3 regions of the Protofrankia sp. CiP1_Cm_nod3 genome follow, and region 3 is predicted to be linked to each of the others. Evidence: riboswitches for the same ligand, from Rfam matches in the RefSeq annotation. Region 3 holds a riboswitch; each other region holds the start of a gene.

Region 1 (7,582 bases), on a different contig from region 3:
CTCGTCATCCTCCTCGACGAAGGCGACGGCGAGCTCGGGGGAGATGTCGTGCAGCAGCTCCGCAAGTATGTCAAGGTCGTCGATGTTGTCGAGGTCGATCTCATGCGCGCTCCAGCGTCCGCGGATGCGGCCGATGGCGCTGGCTTTCTGGGTCACCGAGTTCTCCCACGGTCTTGTGTCGCGTCCATACCAACTCCGAGTGCCCACCCGGCGGCCACTGGCTCCGAGCGTCCGCCCGGCGCCGGCGGCCCGCGGTCCCCGGCCGGGCCGCATCCCCGCCCGGGCCGCTTGTCACGACGGGGCACAGCGGTAGCGGTCCCTACGGACCGGCTGCTCGGTCCATGACGGCCGTCCGCTCGCGTCACCCTGCCGTACCCTGCTCTGTCCCGCCCGGACAGTGATGTCCCGCCCGCGACGCACCCCTGTCGTGCCTGCCTTTGCCGTACCTGCCCCGATGGGGCGCGCCCTTGCCGGACATGCCTGGTGGACAGCCGTCCGGCGCACGTCTTATCACACCTCGTACCACACTCGTACCCCGCCTGTTCGCCACTGCCCGGAGGATGTTCCGAGGCCGCTCTGGAGCTGGTCCGGGACCGACATGGGACGGGTATGACGGGGTGTCGGTCACCGGCGCGGCGGCCCGTGGCACGCTGGGGAGGCGATGAGCACACCCTTCCCGCGCCGGTTCTCCGCCCGCACCCGTGCCGCCCTTGCTGTGGAGAAACTCGCGTCCTCGGCTTCCCGCCAGCTGGGACGCGGATCCGGTGAGATGATCGGCGGCAAGCTTGCCCTGCGGGTCTCCCCGGAGATCCTGTCCGAGGTCGCGGCCGGGCAGCTGGTGGCCTGCGTCAGCGGGACCAACGGCAAGACCACGACCACCCGGCTGCTGGCCCGCGCGCTGGGCACGCTCGGCCCGGTCCGCAGCAACAGCGGTGGCGCCAACATGGCGGCGGGCGTGCTGGCCGCCCTGTCCAAGCCGCCCTACGACGCGGCCGCCGCGCTCGAGGTGGACGAGATCTGGCTGCCCAAGGTGGCCAGGCAGATCCAGCCCCGCGCGGTCATCCTGCTCAACATCAGCCGTGACCAGCTCGACCGGTCGAACGAGACCCGGCGGATCGCGAGCCTCTGGCGTGATCTCGGCGCCGAGCTGCCCGGCGCGACCGCGATCGCCAACGCCGACGACCCGCTGGTGGCCTGGGCCGCCGCCGGCTGGTCGAACCAGGTCTGGGTGTCGGCGGGCCAGAACTGGACGGCGGACGCGATGGTGTGCCCGCAGTGCGCCAGCCTGCTGCACCGCAACGCCACGGGCTGGTGGTGCGGCTGCGGGCTGGCCCGGCCTGAGCCCCTTGTCTCGGTCACCGGGCCGCACGAGCTGCTCTGGTTCGGCCGTCACCTCACGGCGTCGATCGACCTGCCCGGCCGGGTGAACCTCGGCAATGCGGCGATGGCCGCCGCGGCGGCGAAGCTCTTCGGGGTCGAGGTCGAGCAGGCGCTGGCCGCGATGACCGGCCTTGAGGACGTCCAGGGCCGCTACCAGGAGGTCGAGCTCGGCGACTCCGGTACCCGCGGGCGGCTGCTGCTGGCGAAGAACCCGGCCGGCTGGGTGGAGATGATGGAGCTGCTCAACAGCACGCCCACCCGGCCGGTGATCGTTGACTTCAACGCGCAGACCGCTGACGGGCGTGACCCGTCGTGGATCTGGGATGTCCCGTTCGAGCGGCTGCGGGGCCGGCGGGTGCTGGTCACCGGTGGGCGCAAGGAGGACATGAGCGTCCGGCTGGCATACGCGGAGATCCCGCACACGGTCCATCCCGATGCCGAGAGCGCGGCGGCGGTTCTGGACGAGAAGATCGTCGATGTGGTCGCGAACTACACCGCCTTCCGCGACATCCTGGGGCGGGTCGCCCCGGTGAGGACGAACAGTTGACCAAAAAGGTGACCAAAAAGGTGACCATCCACGGTGACATGACCGGGGCCGCGGCATGAGCCGGGAGTCGGCGACCCGGATCGCCCTGATCTACCCGGAGCTGCTCGGGACGTACGGCGACGGCGGCAACGCGACCGTGCTGGCGCAGCGGCTGCGCTGGCGTGGCCTGCCGGCCGAGGTGATCGGCGTCCCGGCCGGGGAGCCGGTGCCGGCCGGCTGCGACATCTATCTGCTCGGCGGCGGTGAGGACGAGCCGCAGGTGCTGGCCGCCGAGGGGCTGCGCCGCAACAGCGCGATCGCGCACGCGGTGGCCCAGGGCGCGGCCGTGCTCGCGGTGTGCGCCGGATACCAGGTGATCGGTGCGTCCTTCCCCGCCGGTGAGGGCCGTATCCACGACGGCCTGGGCCTGGTGGACGTGGAGACGCGACGCTCGTTCGAGCAGCCGGTGCCGCCACGCGCGGTCGGTGACATCGTCGTCGAGCCCGTCCCCGAGCTCGAGCTGCCGTTGCTGCTCGGCTACGAGAACCACGGGGGACGTACCCGGGCACTGCCCAACGGGCACGGCCGGCCGCTCGGGATCGTGCGCAAGGGGGTCGGTAACGGTACCCCGGACCACACCGACGGTGTCGTGGACGGCCGTGTGATCGGTACCTACCTGCACGGTCCGGTCCTCGCGCAGAACCCGGCCCTGGCCGACCTGCTGTTGTCCTGGGTGCATGGCTGGCTGCCGGAACTGGCCGGCCCGCCGGAGACGGAGGTGCTGCGCCAGGCACGCCTGCACGCCCTGGACGTCCATGCCTGACCCGGGGCCGGGCGGCCGCGGGGAACCTTCGGTGGGCGCGGGAAGCAGCCGGGGGGCCTGCGCCCGGACGCGGGGGGAGCGGCCTGTCGCCCGGTGCCCGGCCGTCGGCCGTCAGTCCGTCCTGACGGCCGGCGGGGTGGCGGGTGCGGGACACGGCTCGTCGTGCTGCGGCGGCAGATGGGCGCGGTCGTGTTCGGCGATCGCCACGTTCAGCCGGCTCAGCAGCGCGCCGAAGACACCGAGTTCCTCCTGGTCCCAGGTGCGTACCAGGGTATTGATTTTTTCTACCCGTGCGGAGCGGGTGGCGAGGTAGCGTTGCTGGCCGCGGGTGCTGAGTCTCACCAGCGTCGCCCGCCGGTCGCTGGGATCGGTGGCGCGTTCCACCAGCCCGGCCGTGACAAGCGCGGCGATCTGGCGGCTCACCGTGGAGATGTCCAGGGCGAACACCGTGCCCAGGGTGGTCAGCCGTACGGCGCCGTGTTCGTGGATGTGGCTGAGCAGCAGGTAGGCGGAGCGGTCCAGAACCGTCCCGGACTCGCCGGCGATGGCCATCCGGAAGCGTTCGGCGCGCCGGCCGAACACCGACAGCTCGTGTTCAATCTTGATCAGTCGATGGTCGAGTTCCTGACCACTGTCCACTTCGGCCTCACCCCTGTTCCGGCAGCCGTATGCCCCGCAATCCGATGTTGTCGAGATTCTGGTGGATACACCACGTCAACGAACGAGCCGTGCCGTGGTTGCCGTACCGGACATGCCTGTTTGACTACTTTTAGTAGTCAATCGGTATCGCAAGCTGACTGGGTGTGAGACAGCGCACTCCGGGTGGCCCCGACTTGCCCGCGACGCGAGGCGAATCTGCCGAATCGACGGCTCCTGGTGTGGTTCGGTTGTCTCGTGGTGTCGAATCCGCTGAAAGCCGGGAAACAGCTATGGGCCAAGAACCGCAAGCGGGTGCTGATCATCGGTGCCGTGCTCGTGGTCGCCTGGATCTACGTGTCTCGCTCGGGTAGCCCGGATACCGAGCGGGCGAAGATACCGGCGGGGTACGCCTCCGCCGAACGCGAGCTCGCCGTTCATGCCGACGCCGACCCCGGCAAGCCCCTGCCGCTGGTCCTCGTCCTGCATGACAACAACAGCGACGCGGCTGCGATCGAAAAGATCACCGAAGCCTCGACGCTTGCCGACCGGCAGCACTTCGCCGTGGTCTACCCGGAAGCCGTGGACGGCGAATGGAGGTTGGACGACCCCCGGGGCGCGGACGTGCAGTACCTGCGTGACGTCGTGCGCTACGTGTCGGAGAAGCGGTCGAAGATCGACCAGTCCAAGATCTACATCTGGGGTCTTGGCGAAGGTGGGCGGGCCGCCCTCACGATTGCCTGCGGGGCGCCTGACAACAACCTGAAGTTCGCCGCCGTCGCGGTGGTGGGGCCGGTCGGGCAGGTCCCGAACTGCCCGTCGGGAACCCATGTCCAGCATGTCGACGGGACGTGGGACAAGCAGGTCACGCGCAGCCTGTGGGACTTCTCCAGGAAGCCCAAGGCGTAGGAGCGGGCATCCGGGGTTGGGAGGCCCGCGGAGAAGGCGTCTGATGAGGTTCCAGCCTCGGCCGCGCATCCGGTCGGTGGGAGAGGGCGGCTCCCGCCGACCGGCCGGACTGTGGGGGGGGTCCAGTACGACCGGCCGACGGAAGCCTCTTGTTCCGCCGGGCTTTCCGAGCTGGGGGGGTTGGCTCGGTCCAACCAGCGGAAGTCATCATCGCGGGATGCCGCGGAGCGCCGCCAGGCCGGTGTCGACGTCGACAAGATCGACCTGGCGGCAAGGTTCACGCACAATCGGAGGGGGAGGCCGCGCGGGAACCCGCCTGTGAATTGTTTCTACAGTATATTGGTTGCCACTACGCGAAGCCGCGTACTGACAGCCGGATGTGGACGCGGGCTGACCGGTTCGCTCAGAAAACCCGGCCGACGGAATATGACGTGGTATAGATGGCCCTCAGCGAGACGACATCACCTGACTTGGGTGCCACCCACATCTTACCATCGCCCGCATAAATACCGACGTGGTAGATGTTACCTGGTGCGCCGTAGAAAATCAGGTCACCTGGCTGCTTGTTGTACTGCGATATCCTGGTGGTCGCCTCGTACTGTCCCTCGGCGGTGCGGGGGATGTTGCGTCCCAGCTGCTTGAAGACGTACTGGACCAGTCCTGAGCAGTCGAACGTGTAGGGGCCCTCAGCGCCATAGACGTAGGGCTTCCCGGCCTGCTGGGCCGCGAGATACACCGCCCGTTCACCCAGCGAGCTGGCGGCCGCGAGCGCGCCCGAGATGGCGTTGCTCATGGTCGGGGCATCGAGGCCAGTGATCTGGGGAGAGCGCTGCACGGGCGGGGTGTTGGGAATCACGGTCAACGTGCCGACGTTCGTCGACCGTGTCGAGCGCAGGGCGTCGGTCCCGTCGAAAATCGCAGTGATCTGCGTGGTGGTGAGAACCTTCGCGGTGTAGCTGGTGAAGCCCTGCTCGTTGGTGTAGAGGTGCTTGAAGGTGGCCCATCCCTCCGGCAGCTTCACCTGGACCTTGACAAGCTGATTGACCAGCGGTGCGTGGGTGACCGCGTCCTCGAGGGAGAACCCCATCTCCACCGGCTGGTCGGCCTTCACGGAGACGTCCGGATTCGTGACTTTGAGCACGACGCCGTTCTTGGGATGCAGGTCGGTCTGGTTGAGTACCTGGCTGGTGACCGATCCGGAACCACCCGTGGACAGCGGATTGATGGTCGAGGTGCGCAGGTTGGCCAGTGACGCCTGGCTGCCGAACTGTGATCCAAGCGTTATCGGCGAGGTGACGGAGGCATCGTCGGAGTTCGAGTCGGCCGTGGCGCATCCGGCCAGGGCGACACCGGACACCGCGACGGTACCGGTGGTCACCACGGCGACAGCGGCCCGGGCTCGCGAGCGGCCCGTTCCGGGCTGCGGCGCGGGCGCGCGATGCCGGCCGCGTGCCGGACGGTCGACGTGCCGGTCGATCGGGTGCTGGCGGGACGACGGCGCAGCCGCCTGCGACGAACGCGATCGTACTGCTGGATCAGGCTGCACATCATGCGCAGACAAGGTTGTGATCCTTCCCGTTCGCCTGCGAGGTGAGCTGTCGGGTTCGGGCTGGGCTGCCCGGTGGGTCGCGCGACCATCGCGCTGCACACTTCACCCCGAGGGCGACACCGCGGTTCGATGCCGTCCGGTGGAGGATGGGTCCCCCGCTCCTGCCCTGGTGACGACTCGGAGGGAACACCGGGACCGTGGGCAGGATTCGGCAGTTCGGCCCGGTGCGTCGTGACGTCGGCGCGAGACTAGTTCATACGGATGGCGCTAGTAAACACTAGTCCCTCACAACTACCCCAAGTAGTTGTATGAAGTGTCATAACCGGCTCTTCTACCCCATCCTCCTTCGCCGGCCGGGGCGGCGCCGGGTGCGACCGGCTGGCTTGTGGCCTTCGGTCGCCCGACTGACGTGCCGCTTTCCGTGACTTGCGGGATGCGGAGGATGACAATACGCCATAGCGGCGACAGACGGTCGACCAGGAGCCTTCGAGTACAGATAGTGAGCAATACTGCTACGTTAAGTAGCGATCAAGGCTGCCCATTGGCGGTACTCTGCTCTTTTTACGAAAATTGTCCGATTGGTTGATGCCGAGTTGTCGGCCTTCTGACGCGTGTCGGAATGTGACGTCGTACTCTGGCAGTGCCTCGTCCGGATCGGTCCTTCCAGGTCAGTCACGTGATCAGGGCAGCGTGACGGATGATCAGGAATCGTGCCGATGCTCCCCGGGGAGGCGCTCGCCATGACGCGGTCCGCGTCGGGGTCCGTGCCGGACGGGCGTGGTGTGCGCCAGCCGGACGCGCCCGCCTCCCGGCCGCGTCCTCGCCGGGTGGGCGTTGTTGTGATTGGCGCGGGTGTCGCGGGCCTGGTGGCCGCGGTCGTGCTGGCTCGTCGGGGTATCGACACGCTCGTGCTCGAGGCCGCCAGCCGGGCCAGGGTGGAAAGCCGTCCACGCGCCGGGCTGCTCGGGCCGGCGGCGGTGGACGCCCTGGAGCGCAACGGGCTCGCCGACGGCCTGCGAGCCGAAGGTGTGCCGCACCACGACTGTGAGTTCCGACATCGTCGCAGAGCGTTTGTCGTCGAGTATGCTCGCCATGCGGGCGGACGCCACCACGTTGTCTACCCGCAGCAGAAGCTTGTCGCCGACCTGGTTGCCGCCTACCTTGCCGCGGGTGGCGTCATCGAGTTCGGCGTCACTGACGTGATGTTGGGCGCGCTGGCCTCCGACCACCCCGCCGTCTCCTTCGTCACGGCCGGCGGGCAGCGGCAGGTGGTGGAAAGCCGTTTCATCGCGGGCTGCGACGGCCATCATGGTGTTTCCCGAGGATCGATCCCCGAGGGCGCGTTACGCTCCATCCGGCAGCGCGACAGCGCATGGGCCTGGCTCGCGGTCCTGGCCGCGGTCGCCCCGTCCACCGATAAGATCATTTATGGGGTCAGTCCCCGGGGGTTCGCCGGCCACATGCTGCGCGACCACCGGACAAGCCGCTTCTACCTACAGGTGGAGGCCACCGCCGACGCCGCGGCCTGGCCGGCCGGGCGGATCTGGGCGGAACTGCACGCCCGGCTCGCCGTGGACGCCGACTGGGAACTGGCGGAAGGGCCGCTGCTGGAGCCGCCGAACGTCATCACGATGGACTCGGTCTTCTACGAACCGATGCGCTTCGGGCGCCTCGTACTGGCCGGGGACGCCGCGCGCCGGGTACCACCGGCGGCGGCCAAGGGCGCCGGGCTCGCCATCGTTGACGGCGAGACACTCGC
Region 2 (8,322 bases), on a different contig from region 3:
CTCGGCCGCTCCCTGCCCACCCGGGCCGGCGCCACCGTCCGCGTCATCGACGAAGTGATCCAGACGGACGCCGCGCTCAACCCGGGCAATTCCGGCGGCGCGCTGGTCACCGCCGACTGCCACGTCGTCGGGGTGAACACCGCCGTCGCCGGGATCGGGCTCGGGCTCGCCGTCCCGGTCAACGCCACCACCCGCCGCATCCTCGCCGCGCTCATGCGCGACGGCCGGGTACGGCGCGCCTACCTGGGGGTCGCCAGCACCCGGGCACCGCTGCCGCCACACCTGGCCGAGCGGTCCGGCCGGCGGCACGGGGTGCGGCTGGCCGAGGTCGTCGCGGGCAGCCCGGCCGGTCGCGCCGGCCTGTTCGCCGACGACCTGGTGCTCTCCGTCGCCGGGCAGCCGGTCGCCACCCCGGGGGATCTGCAACGGCTGATGACGGAGGACACCATCGGCCGCCCGCTCGAACTGACGGTGTGGCGGCGCGGCGCGCTCGTCGACGTCATCGTCGTCCCGCAGGAACTGGCACTCACCTGAGAAGATCGGCACGAGTTTGTCGCGGTGTACGCCGATATGGCAAAAATGCGCCTATACAGCCAGAATGTACTGATGCTGCCAGCATGCGCCAATACAGCCAGAATGCGCTGATACGGCCAGAAAACATGAACATACACGACAACAGACTCACGCCGGTCGCGGCCTGGTGGGCGAACGTCCGCGGGCGGCCGCCGGCCACCGGCCCGCCCAGGCGGGGACGGTGGCCGCCCGCGGACGGTGGCGCCCCGGGTGCCCGAGGGAGGGGGAGGCACCCAGGGCCGTCAGTGGCACCCAGCCGTCAGCCGCACGGGAACAGCTGGGCGTAGGTGCGGGCGCCGACTGTTCCGTCGGCCGCGAGGCCGTGCCGCCGCTGGTATTCCTTGACCACCCTGGTGGTCTGCGGGCCGAATATCCCGTCGACGGTGAGAGGATATCCGATACCGGTCAGCCGCCGCTGTACCGCGGCCACCTCGGTACGCATTTTGCTGCCGTTTCTCACGGTTGCCGTGGACGCTGGCAGCGAACAGTTCCGGGTGATGTAGCTGATCCCGCTGACGGGCGGGACAGGGGCGCTCGACCGCGTTGTCGACATGCTCGCCGGGCTGGCTTTCGCCGCTGCCGCGGCGGCGTTCCCCCGCGCCAGATGACGGCGGTAGGAACCGTTGGTGTAGGCGCTCCAGGCACGCACGCCCTGACTGTCGCACACCTTCTTCGCCGCCCACGCGTTGGTGGCCGGGTCGTACAGGTTCCGGCCCGCCAGCCAGCCCGTGTGGACCCGCGCGTTGATCTGCCAGAGCCCGCGGGAGTCCTCACCGTGCGCGTTACGCGCCCTGGCGTTGCCACCGGACTCCGCGAGCGCCACCGCCACCCAGGTGCCCAGCGGCACCCCTCGGCAGCTGGGCAGCCCCGCGTTCGCGGCGACACGGGCGATGGCCGTGTCGGCGACGACGGCGGGCCCGGACGGCCCGGCCGCGCTGGCCGGGGCCGCGGTCAGCATCATTCCGGCCGTCGTCCCGATGAGCCCGACGGTGCCCACCAATGCCGCGCCGTTGCACCGGCCGGGTTTTCTGTGTCTTCCCCTGGACATGATCAGTTTCTCATCCAAAAGTATCGTCGAAATGGCTCGTCAAATTCACTGGCGGCGCCAGGACAGCATTTCCTTCGAGCAGCCGACGGTTTGCTCTTCCCAGCGCGCCTGATCGACTGGAACACGTCGGGCAGACCGGGGCGCAGGCCGTCGACCGCATTCGTCCAGAAAATTTCCCGGTCATTTCCGGAGCGCTCCGGGAGAAGCACCGTGCGCTCCGGCCGGAATTTTCTGGATATCCGGCGCGGGACCCGCGCCGGACCTGCCCGGGGCTCCAGGAACAGTTACCCGGCAGTGGCCGGGAGAAATTTTCGCGGCGGCCGCCGGCTGTTGCCCGCGCTGTCCGCCCGGGGCACCCGAACACCCCGTGGCCGCCAGCCCGGCCCGGGCGGGCGGGTCACCTGATACGGCCGACCAGATGGCTGCCGGTGTAGACCTTCTGGAGCCGGACCACGGCCCCGGTGTGCGGGGCGGCCCACATCATCCCGTTCCCGGCGTAGATCCCTACGTGGTGGATGCCGCCCGGCCGGCCGAAGAAAATGAGGTCACCGGGCTGCCGGGCATTCTTCGATATCTTCTGGGAGGCGTTGTACTGCGCGTTGGCCGTCCGCGGGACGCTGCGGCCGAGCTGCTTGTAGATGTACTGGACGAGGCCGGAGCAGTCGAACGCCCGGGGCCCCTCGGCACCCCACACGTACGGCTTTCCGGCCTGCTTCGACGCCAGATAGACGAGTTTCGCCCCGAAACCACTGGTGGACGTCGAGAAACTCACCGGCTGCGCCGACAGCGTGCGCACGCCCGCGGCGGCGGCCGGCGACGAGGCCGCCGACCAGACGGCCGGGGTGATCGTGAAGGTAGCGGGCCGGGCAGCGGTCGTGCCGGCCGCGGTGGTCGTGCCGGCCGTGGCGGCGTCGGTCCACCCCGTCCCGCCCGTGCCCGCGCCACGGTCGTTCGCCAGGGCCGGTGCGGCCAGCCCGGAGAGGGCGACGGTACCGGTGGCCGCGGCGGCAACCGCGGTACGTGCCGATATCCGGCCGAGGGCGGAGCGGGTCGTGGGCGCGCGATGACGACCGCGCCTGGAACTGGGACTGGGATGACCTACGGCAGCCGGACCTGAATTCACCTGGTGTGCAGGCAACGATGATCCTTCCCATACGCCTGCGAGGTTAGCTGTCGGGTTCGGGCCGGGAAGCCCGGTCGACGCGCGGATACCTGCGCGGCCGACTTCACCCCAAGGACGGCCACCGTGGTGGCGACGTCCGGCGGAAAGGTGGGTCCCCCGCTTCTGTCCTGGCGATCGCTAGTCGGAAGACACCGGACCGTGGACAGAACTCGGCGTGCGGTCCGGTGCCGTTGAGAGCCCGGCCAACGTAGCGAACTACTTTTGGTAACCGCAAGCGGCGGTTTTCTCGGCATGTCGGCGCACAACACTCACCGTACGCATCATTTACGCGGGCCGTCCCAGGATGGCTGCCGGGACGGTACGAGCTGGCCGCAGCGTGATGGCGCTACACACCGCTCCCATGGTTAACCAGCGCGTATCGTGAAACGGCCGATGCGGACCGGCAACAACATTTTTTCCACCGTTGTGTTTCGCTGTCGGGCACAGCATTTGCACTGTCGGGCACAGCATTTGCACTGCCCGAAACAGCGTTTGCGCTGTCGGGCGCAGTGGATCGCCCGGGTGGGCCCACGGACCGCCGAAGCAACGCCACGAACCCGGACGTGCGCACGCCGCGGCCGGCGGCATGGCCAGCGCGGACGGCGCAGCGTCCGGGCATCAGTGACGCCCGGGCACCAGCGGGGCCGCCGGTCCGCCCCGGGCCAGGCAGGGCCCCGGGCGGAGCGGCGTCGGTCAGGACTCGACCCAGCCGCGCGCCTGCGCGAGGGTGGTCAGTCGCTGCCGTATCTGGCTTATCTGGCCGCCGGTCAGGGTCGGCACCGATTCGATGAGCGTCTCGGTCAGCAGATGCCGGAACTCCCCGACGGTGAGGACGTCGCACATGTCGTCGTCGTCGGCGCTCGAACGCCCGTTGACCACACCTGGGGAGACCACCGGATACACGGGCGCCGGACGGGCCGGAGCCCGGCGGATCAGACGGACGACCGAGGCCTTCGGGCCCCTGTCACTCTCCTCCGCCTCGAACTCCACCAGCGTTCCGGGCTGGAACAGGTGCTTCTCGTCCTGAAGATCGTTTGCGTGCATGAAAACGTCGTCGCCACCGGCATCGGGCGCTATGAAACCGTAGCCGCGAACCCCGTCGAAACGCAGAATTCTACCAGTACCCACCACATCTGCCCCTGTACAACCTCTGTGCCAACCAGCCCTGTACCAAGTGAACTGCACACCAGACGAACCTGTGTACAACCAAGCCCCAGGACCGCTCGCGCGACCGCAGGACCTGCTCACCGTCTCAGGTACGCCTACCCAGGTCAAGCCCGACACCCGGAGCGCGGAACGACCGACAGCGGCCGATGGGGAACGAGCGCGGATACACCGGGGCGGAACGGCCGACCAGCTGACCAGCTGACCGGCCGGCCGGCCCCCGGAAGCGCCCCGGGGGCCAGCCGGCCGTCGACGTCATGGTCACAAGCCGCGGATCCGTGTCCTTACGGTCTACGCCGGGTCACCGGCGGCGTGGACGGCGGCCAGGCTCTGCCTGGCGGCGTCGACCACCGCCCGCGGGGTGAAACCGAATCTGGTCTGCAGGTCCCGCAGCGGGGCGGACGCGCCGAAGGTCCGCATCCCGATGATCACCCCGTCCGGGCCGGCGTACCGTTCCCAGCCGAGCGTGGCGGCCTGCTCGACCACGACCCGCGCGCGGACCGCCGGCGGCAGCACCTGCTCGCGGTACCGCGCGGGCTGCCGCTCGAACAGCTCCCAGGACGGCAGGCTGACCACCCGGGCGCGCACCCCCTGCGCGGCCAGCTCCTCATGGGCGGCCAGGGCCAGGTGCACCTCGCTGCCGGTACCGATCAGGATCACCTCGGGGTCGCCGTCGGCGGGGTCGGCCAGCACGTAGCCGCCGCGGGCGAGCCCGGCGGCGTCGGCGTAGCGGGCCCGGTCCAGCGTCGGCAGCGCCTGCCGGCTCAGGACGAGCGCGGCCGGCTCCTGCTCCAGGCCCATCACCACCCGCCACGCCTGCGCGACCTCGCCCGCGTCACAGGGGCGGATCACCAGCAGGCCGGGGACGGCCCGCAGCGAGGCGAGCTGCTCGACCGGCTGGTGCGTCGGCCCGTCCTCCCCGACCCCGATGGAGTCATGGGTGAACACGTGGATGACCGGCAGCTCCATCAGCGCGGACAGCCGCAGGGCGCCGCGGGCGAAGTCGGAGAAGATCAGAAAGGTCGACCACAGCGGCCGCAGCCCGGACAGGGACAGCCCGTTGGCCACCGCGGCCGACGCGTGCTCGCGGACGCCGAAGTGCAGGTTGCGCCCACCCGGGCTGGCGGCCTGGAAGTCCCCGGCGCCGTCGACGGTCAGCCGGGTCTTCGTCGACGGGGCGAGATCGGCGGAGCCGCCGACCAGCCAGGGCACCCGGGCAGCGACGGCGTTGAGGACCTTCCCGGAGGAGTCCCGGGTGGCCAGGCCCTTGCCGTCGGCGGGGAAGACGGGGATGTCGGCGTCCCAGCCGTCGGGCAGCTGCCCGCCCCACAGCAGGTCGAGCTGGCCGGCGAGATCGGGATGTGCCTCCCGGTAGCGGCCGAGCAGGGCCAGCCAGCTGTCCCGCTCGGCCCGGCCCCGCTTGCCGACACCGGCGGCGAAGTGCTCGTACACCCCGTCGGGGACGAGGAAGCGGGCCTCCGGCGGCCAGTTGTAGAACCGCTTCGTCGCCCGGATCTCCTCCTCCCCCAGCGGCTCCCCGTGCGCGGCGGCGGTGCCCTGCTTGGTCGGGGCGCCGAAGGCGATCTGGCTGTCGACGATGATCAGGGTCGGGCGGTGCGGCTCGCGGCGGAACGTCTCGAAGGCGCGGCCCAGGGCCGTGCGGTCGTTGGCGTCACCGACCCGGGTGACGTTCCAGCCGTAGGCGATGAACCGGGTGGCCACGTCCTCGGTGAACGCCAGGTCGGTGCCGCCCTCGATGCTGATGTGGTTGTTGTCGTAGATCCAGCACAGGTTGGCCAGCCCCAGGTGGCCGGCCAGCGACGCCGCCTCGGCCGCGACCCCCTCCATCAGGTCGCCGTCACCGCACAGCGCGTACACGTCGTGGTCGAACACGTCGAAGCCGGGCCGGTTGAAGCGCGCCGCCAGCCAGCGCCCGGCGATGGCCATGCCCACCGCCGTCGCCGCGCCCGTGCCCAGCGGCCCGGTGGTCGCCTCCACCCCGGACGTCCAGCGGTACTCCGGGTGGCCGGGGCACTTCCCGTCCAGCTGGCGGAAGCGTCTGATGTCGTCGAGGGTGACCGCCGGCCCGCCGGGCGTCTCATAGGTGGGGCCGACCGCCCGGACACCGGCCAGGTGCAGCATCGCGTACAGCAACGCCGACGCGTGCCCCGCCGACAGCACGAACCTGTCCCGGTTCGGCCAGGAGGGATCGTCGGGGTCGAAGCGCAGGAACTCCTGCCACAGCGTGTAGGTCACCGGTGCCATGGCCATCGGGGTGCCCGGGTGCCCGGAGTTCGCGGCCTGCACCGCGTCCATACACAGTGTGCGGATCGTCGCGACGCACAGATCGTCCGTGTCGGTGATGGCCGGCTGTTCGGTGGGCGTCATGTACATCCTTTGTGTCGGATAGGACGCCCACAACGTCCGTCGCAGGCGCTTGCGGGTCCACGCCCTAGATCGTATCCAGCGGTGACGGATCTCCGGTGGGCGTCGGGGCCGTGCGGGCGCCGCTGTGGCCTTGCTCCCGCGCTCTCGTTTCCCGGCTCCGATGTCAGGAGAGAACGTACCGGCCGACGGCGTCACTACGGTGACCGTACGTACACGCGGGTACGTCCGCGCGGACGGAGACGCAGACGCGGGGGACCGGGCGGGAAGCTGTCAGCGAGGCTGCCCGCCGGCCGTGTGGTCCGGCCCGTCGGCGAGGCCACCGAAGGCGGCGAGGCCCCCGAACGCCCTGGTCAGCTCGCTGGGGACGATCCAGACCTTGTTCGCCTCGCCCGCGGCGATGCGCGGCAGGGTCTGCAAGTACTGGTAGGCGAGCAGTTTCTGGTCGGCGTTGCCGGCATGGATCGCCCGGAACACCGTGGTGATGGCCTCCGCCTCGCCCTGCGCGGCGAGGATCTTCGCCTGCCGCTCTCCCTCGGCGCGCAGGATCGCGGCCTGTTTCTCACCCTCGGCGCGCAGGATCTCGCTCTGCTTGACGCCCTCCGCCGACAGGATCGCCGCCCGGCGGTCCCGCTCGGCGCGCATCTGCTTCTCCATCGAGTCCTGGATCGACGCCGGCGGGTCGATGGCCTTGAGCTCCACCCGGTTGACCCGGATGCCCCACTTGCCGGTCGCCTCGTCGAGCACACCGCGCAGCCTGGTGTTGATCTCATCACGGGAGGTCAGGGTCTGCTCCAGGTTCAGACTACCGATCACGTTGCGCAGCGTCGTGACAGTGAGCTGCTCGATCGCGCTGATGACGTCGGCGATCTCGTAGGTGGACGCGCGCGGGTCGGTGACCTGGAAGTAGATCACCGTGTCGATGCCCACGACGAGGTTGTCCTCGGTGATCACCGGCTGCGGCGGGAAGGTCACCACCTGCTCGCGCAGGTCGACGCGTTCACGGATCCGGTCCACGACGGGGATGACGAGGGCCAGGCCCGGGGTGAGGGTCCGGTGGTACCGGCCCAGCCGCTCGACCACGACCGCCCGGGCCTGCGGCACAACCCGCACCGCCCGGCTGAGAAAAACCAGCAGCACCAGCAGAACGACCGCGGTGGCGATCAGCCCGGTCATCGACGCCTCCCCGGTCCCAAGGCCCGCTACAGCTGCGCGGGGTGGACGATGGCCGTGGCGCCGTCGATGCGCAGCACGCGCACGCTCGTGCCCGGTTCAAGGACCTGACCGTCGATCGTCGCGCGGGCCGACCATATCTCACCGCGAATCCTGACCCGGCCGTCACCGTCACCGTTAACGGGCTCAAGGACGACACCGGTCATGCCGATCAGCGCGTCGGTACCGGTCGCGACGGCCGGCGCCTGGTGCAGGTGACGGCGCGCGACCGGCCGCAGCCCGAGCAACAGCACCACGGAGGTGGCGGCGAACGCGACAAGCTGGATGGGCAGCGGGCCGCCGGCCCCGGCGGCCGCGCCCGCCACCAGGGCCGCGAGCGCGGTCATCCCGAGAATGAGGGCAAGGGTAAGCATCTCGCCCACGCCAAGAACGCCTGCGATCACCAACCACCACAGCCACGGCGGCATGACCATCATGCTATCCACGATCCGGCCCAGGGCGTAAGGGCTGGCATCCAGCCGACACCCGGCTCCCGCGGCTCCCGCGGGTACTTCTCGGTGCCGGCACGACCAAGCACGTCTCCTTCCGCCAGGACGCATCCTGGCTTCAGGGCCGCCACCGGACCCGGGGGGCCTCACCCCGGCCGGCGGGGTGGGGTGGGTGGCCCGCCGACCCGTAACGGCCCGCTGGGCGGCACGGGAATGCCGTGCGTGCCGGGGAGCACCACCCGCGAGCCGCAGTTGGCACAGCTGAAGCGGGTGGAGGCCGCGCCCGACGCGGTCACGGTGGGCTCGGGGCCGAGCAGCTCGTGCTCTCC
Region 3 (4,221 bases):
GTCGACCGGGCGGCGAGCGCGAGCACGGCCGTCGACGACGCCAGTGCCGGGGCGACGACGGACCTGTCCGCGCCGGCCGCGCCGGCCGGGCCGGCCGGTGTGGTGAACCGTGTCAGGAGCAGCGCGACCGCCGCGAGAACGCCGAGGACGACCGCCGACACGGCGGCAGGCCACCTCCGGCGGGCACGGCCGTAGCCGCGATGTCGATCCATGGAACCTTCCGTCCGGTCGGCCCCCCGTGTGTCCCCCTTCGCCGGCCCATGGATCCGGGCCCGCCGGAGCGGCCATCGGGCGTCAAGGTCATTACCATGCCGCCGCCAGCCGTCCGACCGGTGCCCACAATAGCGAACAGCGGACAGAACGGGTCATCGGGCCCATTCGCCACCGTGCCGGCGAACGGCCCGACGGCCATGTCCGCTCCGGTGGGCGGACCGCCTGGACTGCCCCGGTCACGTCACGCGCCCAGCCGCGACGGGAGCGCACATCGGACAAGACGGGAGCACGCGTCGGGCACGGCGGGAGCAATACCGCGAGGCCCCGCGACGGGAACATGCGGTGGGGACACGCGGTGGGGAACATGTGCCCGGGCATGCCGCGGCACACCGCGGCGGGGCATGGCGGGACATAAGGCCCGCGGCCATGGAACAAACCGGCCGCTGCCGCGAGCCGGAGTGCCAAAGCGCTGGCAGAAGGCCTGGCAGAAGGCACAGCCCAGGCCGTACGGGCGGCTTCCGGCGCATTCAGGCGGAGCGCGGCCGGATGCTTCCCGGTAACATAACGAGCCATGGCACCGGAAATCGCGATCGACGGTACCCCGGTCGCCAGCACGCGTCCGCCGGGCACAGATCGGTGCGGGCCGCAGCAACGAGATCCACGCGATCGAGGATCCGCTGGATGCGCTCCCCCGCGATGAGCGACGCGCCCGAGCCGGTCATGGGCTGCCCCGGCTGCGAGCGGGACGATGTCACCGGGTAACCGAAAACGTCACCGGGTAACCGGAAACCGACGGACGACACCGCTCCCGACGAAGCCGGGAGTGAGGACGACGGCATAGTGCACCACACCCGACAGAACATCCGTACTCACCCGTTGCGGCCGTCCTACCGGACGGGGAGCGTTCGTCATACCCTTCGCGCAACTTCCCGGCACGGCACACGTCCGAATCGGTAAAATATCACCGAACCGGGCATGCCGCGCCCCGACTGTCCACAGGAGCCAGACCGATGCCCATTGCCACCCCAGATATCTACGCCCAGATGCTCGACCAGGCCAAGGCGGAGGCATTCGCCTACCCTGCGATCAACGTCACGTCGAGTGAAACCCTGAATGCCGCACTGAAGGGCTTCGCGGACGCCGGGAGCGACGGTATCGTACAGATTTCCACCGGAGGGGCCGAATTTCTCTCCGGTACCCGGGTGAAGAACATGGTGCTCGGCGCGCAGGCGCTGGCCGAGTTCGCCCACCATGTCGCCAAGGCGTACTCGGTCAACATCGCGCTGCACACCGACCACTGTCCTGCCGGCAAGCTCGACACCTACCTGCGCCCCCTGGTCGCGATCTCCAAGGAGCGGGTGCTCAGGGAGGGCCGCGAGCCGCTGTTCCAGTCCCACATGTGGGACGGCTCCGCGGTCGAGATCGAGGAGAACCTCAAAATCGCCGACGCGCTGCTGGCGGACACGGCCCAGGCGAAAATCGTCCTGGAGGTGGAGATCGGTGTCGTCGGCGGTGAGGAGGACGGCATCGTCGGCGCGATCGACGAGAAACTGTACAGCACGCCCGAGGACATGTGGCGGACCGTCGAGGTCCTCGGCGCCGGGGAACGGGGCCGCTACCTGGTCGCGGCAACCTTCGGAAACGTGCACGGGGTATACAAGCCGGGCAATGTGAAACTCCGTCCGAGTATCCTGCGGGATGGTCAGCAGTATGTCGCGCAGAAGCTCGGGCTGCCAGCCGGGGCCAGACCTCTCGACCTGGTCTTCCACGGCGGGAGCGGTTCCGACCTGTCCGAGATCCGCGAAGCGGTGGATTACGGCGTGATCAAGATGAATGTGGACACCGACACCCAGTACGCGTACACCCGGCCGGTCGTCGACCACGTCTTCCGGAACTACGACGGCGTTCTGAAGGTGGACGGCGAGGTCGGCGTGAAGAAGCACTACGACCCGCGCAGCTACGGCAAGGCGGCCGAAGTCGGCATGGCCGCCCGAGTCGTGAAGGCGTGCGAGGACCTGCGTTCCGCGGGACGCTCCCTCGCCAACTGACCCCGCTTGGGCGGGACGGCCCCACAACACGCTCGCCAGACCGGGCTTCGTCGTCCGGCTGGCGAGCGTTCGCGTGCGGGTGCCGACCCATCGGCCTCCCGGCGCCCGGGTGACCGGATGGCCGTCACCTTTCAACGGCCATCCGTATATGACGCAGGTTCCGGAAAGGTCGCATCATCGTCGGATCACGGCACTGTACGTATGGTCCTGCCGTTCGACGTGTCTTCGGCTGAATCAGCGGTGTTCCGCGCCGCGGGCGCCGGGCCGGCCGGGCCCGGCTTCCGGCCCATAGCACGCGGATCGCCGGCCCACGCACTGGCTCCTATCCGGATAATCCGGCCCCGATCGCCACCGGCACGGCGGGATACCGAGTTTTCCCGGCAATAAAAGTATGATGAAATCAATAAGCGCGCGTACCCGTGCGCTACCATCCGCTCCCGGGCCCCGACAAGAGCCGCCGGCCCGGTGTGCACATCCTCACGAAGCGTATTCCCCGCTTGTTCGGCGCCCAGCAATTGTTGTTATGGTCTGCGCCGTGCTCGCGACACAGCGAACACACGTCGGGCGGCACGCCGAATCCTGCCCTCGCCCGACGAAAACCCAAACTCGTGGCAGGAACGGGGGACCCACTTCTGGGCGCCGATACCGGGCGTCCTCGGGGTGAAGCCGCACATGCGGCCGGGCAGTCCCAGCCCGAACCCGACAGCTCACTTCGCAGGCGTGGGGAAGGGCATAAAACCAATATGTCCAGTGCACGTTCCCGAAATCGACAGCACGGAACCGGCCGAATCCGGCTGGGCGCGCGGGCGCTGGTAGTCGCTCCCGCGCTGGCCGCGGCGGTCGGCGGAAGCATCGTGATGTCACAGCCCGCCAGCGCCGCCACCACCTGGGCGCAGCTACGCCAGTGCGAGTCCGGGGGGGACTACACCGTCAATACCGGCAACGGTTATTACGGTGCCTACCAGTTCTCGCTGAGCACCTGGCAGAGCCTCGGCTACCCGGGGCTGCCCAGCGACGCCTTGCCAGCCACCCAGGACGAGGCCGCGCTGAGACTGGCCAACCGGTCCGGCTTCGGCCAGTGGCCGGTCTGCGGCCAGGGGATGGGCGCCGACCAGCTGGTGGCGAGCGCCAGCTCGTCCGGGGCCGGATCGCCCAGCACCGGCACCGGCACCGGCACCGGCTCGGCGGGCGCGGCCGGGTCGACCGGGGCCCAACGCTGGGTGGTGCGTCAGAGCGCGCAGAGTCTCGCGGACAACACGCTGTTCACCACCGGGCTGATCTATCAGGTGCGCTCGGACGTACGAGCCTGGCAGCGCCAGATGAACAGGCTCGGCTACCGGATCAGGATCGACGGCCGCTACGGCCCCCAGTCCGCCTTCGCCGCCACCCTCCTGCAGAACTCGCGGGGACTGCAGGTGGACGGTATCTGCGGCCCACGGACCTGGACGGCCACCTTCGACTGAACACGGCCAGCCAACCAACCGGCCAACCGGCCGAACAGCCGGCCGAACAGCCGGCAACTGGCCGAACGACCCAGCGGTCGAACGGCCTCTGGCGGACGGCACCGCCCACCGGCGGCACGCACAGTCCGCACACAGCCGGCCCACCCGTGGCTGGACATCCGACCGGACCGGGCTGGCGCGCCATGGACAGCGCAGCCACGATCCCCTTTCATGCCAGGCCTCCGGCCGCATCCAGGAGAACCCCGGATGCGGCCGGCCCGGATCCGGCCCGGCAGGGCCGGGGACCGCTCCGGACGGCTCCGCTTCCCGGAGTGCCCCAGAAGTGACAACAAGCACATTCACGATACGAAAGAAACTTCGTCCGTCACCATAAGTCACAGAAATCGGAGAAGGCGACCCCGCCGCGGGGCGGAGTCACACCGTCAGCTACGGTGACACGTTCAAGGCGCTTAGCCCATTCGGGTGATAACAGTCACGTCGGTGTAGTTCATCCGACA

The links. Region 3 has a riboswitch for cyclic di-AMP ahead of AC5LUJ_RS10355 (transglycosylase family protein). Riboswitches for the same ligand answer to the same signal wherever they lie in the genome.
Region 1: it holds a riboswitch for cyclic di-AMP, as region 3 does, so the genes downstream of both, AC5LUJ_RS18655 (C40 family peptidase) here and AC5LUJ_RS10355 (transglycosylase family protein) in region 3, are expected to answer to the same signal.
Region 2: it holds a riboswitch for cyclic di-AMP, as region 3 does, so the genes downstream of both, AC5LUJ_RS00770 (C40 family peptidase) here and AC5LUJ_RS10355 (transglycosylase family protein) in region 3, are expected to answer to the same signal.

What each region holds. Positions count from the first base shown of each region.
Region 1 covers NZ_CEVIVD010000118.1:238-7,819, reverse strand. The annotation lists gene AC5LUJ_RS18680 (tRNA adenosine deaminase-associated protein) at 1-156, opposite strand, end outside; gene AC5LUJ_RS18675 (MurT ligase domain-containing protein) at 662-1,927, shown strand; gene AC5LUJ_RS18670 (type 1 glutamine amidotransferase) at 1,983-2,729, shown strand; gene AC5LUJ_RS18665 (MarR family winged helix-turn-helix transcriptional regulator) at 2,841-3,368, opposite strand; gene AC5LUJ_RS18660 (CE1 family esterase) at 3,624-4,274, shown strand; gene AC5LUJ_RS18655 (C40 family peptidase) at 4,678-5,652, opposite strand; cyclic di-AMP (ydaO/yuaA leader) riboswitch at 5,841-6,016, opposite strand; partial or broken gene AC5LUJ_RS18650 (4-hydroxybenzoate 3-monooxygenase) at 6,540-7,582, shown strand, end outside.
Region 2 covers NZ_CEVIVD010000001.1:184,884-193,205, reverse strand. The annotation lists gene AC5LUJ_RS00780 (S1C family serine protease) at 1-534, shown strand, start outside; gene AC5LUJ_RS00775 (peptidoglycan-binding protein) at 833-1,621, opposite strand; gene AC5LUJ_RS00770 (C40 family peptidase) at 2,019-2,393, opposite strand; gene AC5LUJ_RS00765 (hypothetical protein) at 2,374-2,688, shown strand; cyclic di-AMP (ydaO/yuaA leader) riboswitch at 2,762-2,927, opposite strand; gene AC5LUJ_RS00760 (cold-shock protein) at 3,477-3,914, opposite strand; gene tkt (transketolase) at 4,239-6,335, opposite strand; gene AC5LUJ_RS00750 (SPFH domain-containing protein) at 6,606-7,508, opposite strand; gene AC5LUJ_RS00745 (NfeD family protein) at 7,535-7,978, opposite strand; partial or broken gene AC5LUJ_RS00740 (hypothetical protein) at 8,140-8,322, opposite strand, start outside.
Region 3 covers NZ_CEVIVD010000040.1:17,048-21,268, forward strand. The annotation lists partial or broken gene AC5LUJ_RS10345 (hypothetical protein) at 1-212, opposite strand, end outside; gene fbaA (class II fructose-bisphosphate aldolase) at 1,224-2,261, shown strand; cyclic di-AMP (ydaO/yuaA leader) riboswitch at 2,849-2,997, shown strand; gene AC5LUJ_RS10355 (transglycosylase family protein) at 3,005-3,724, shown strand.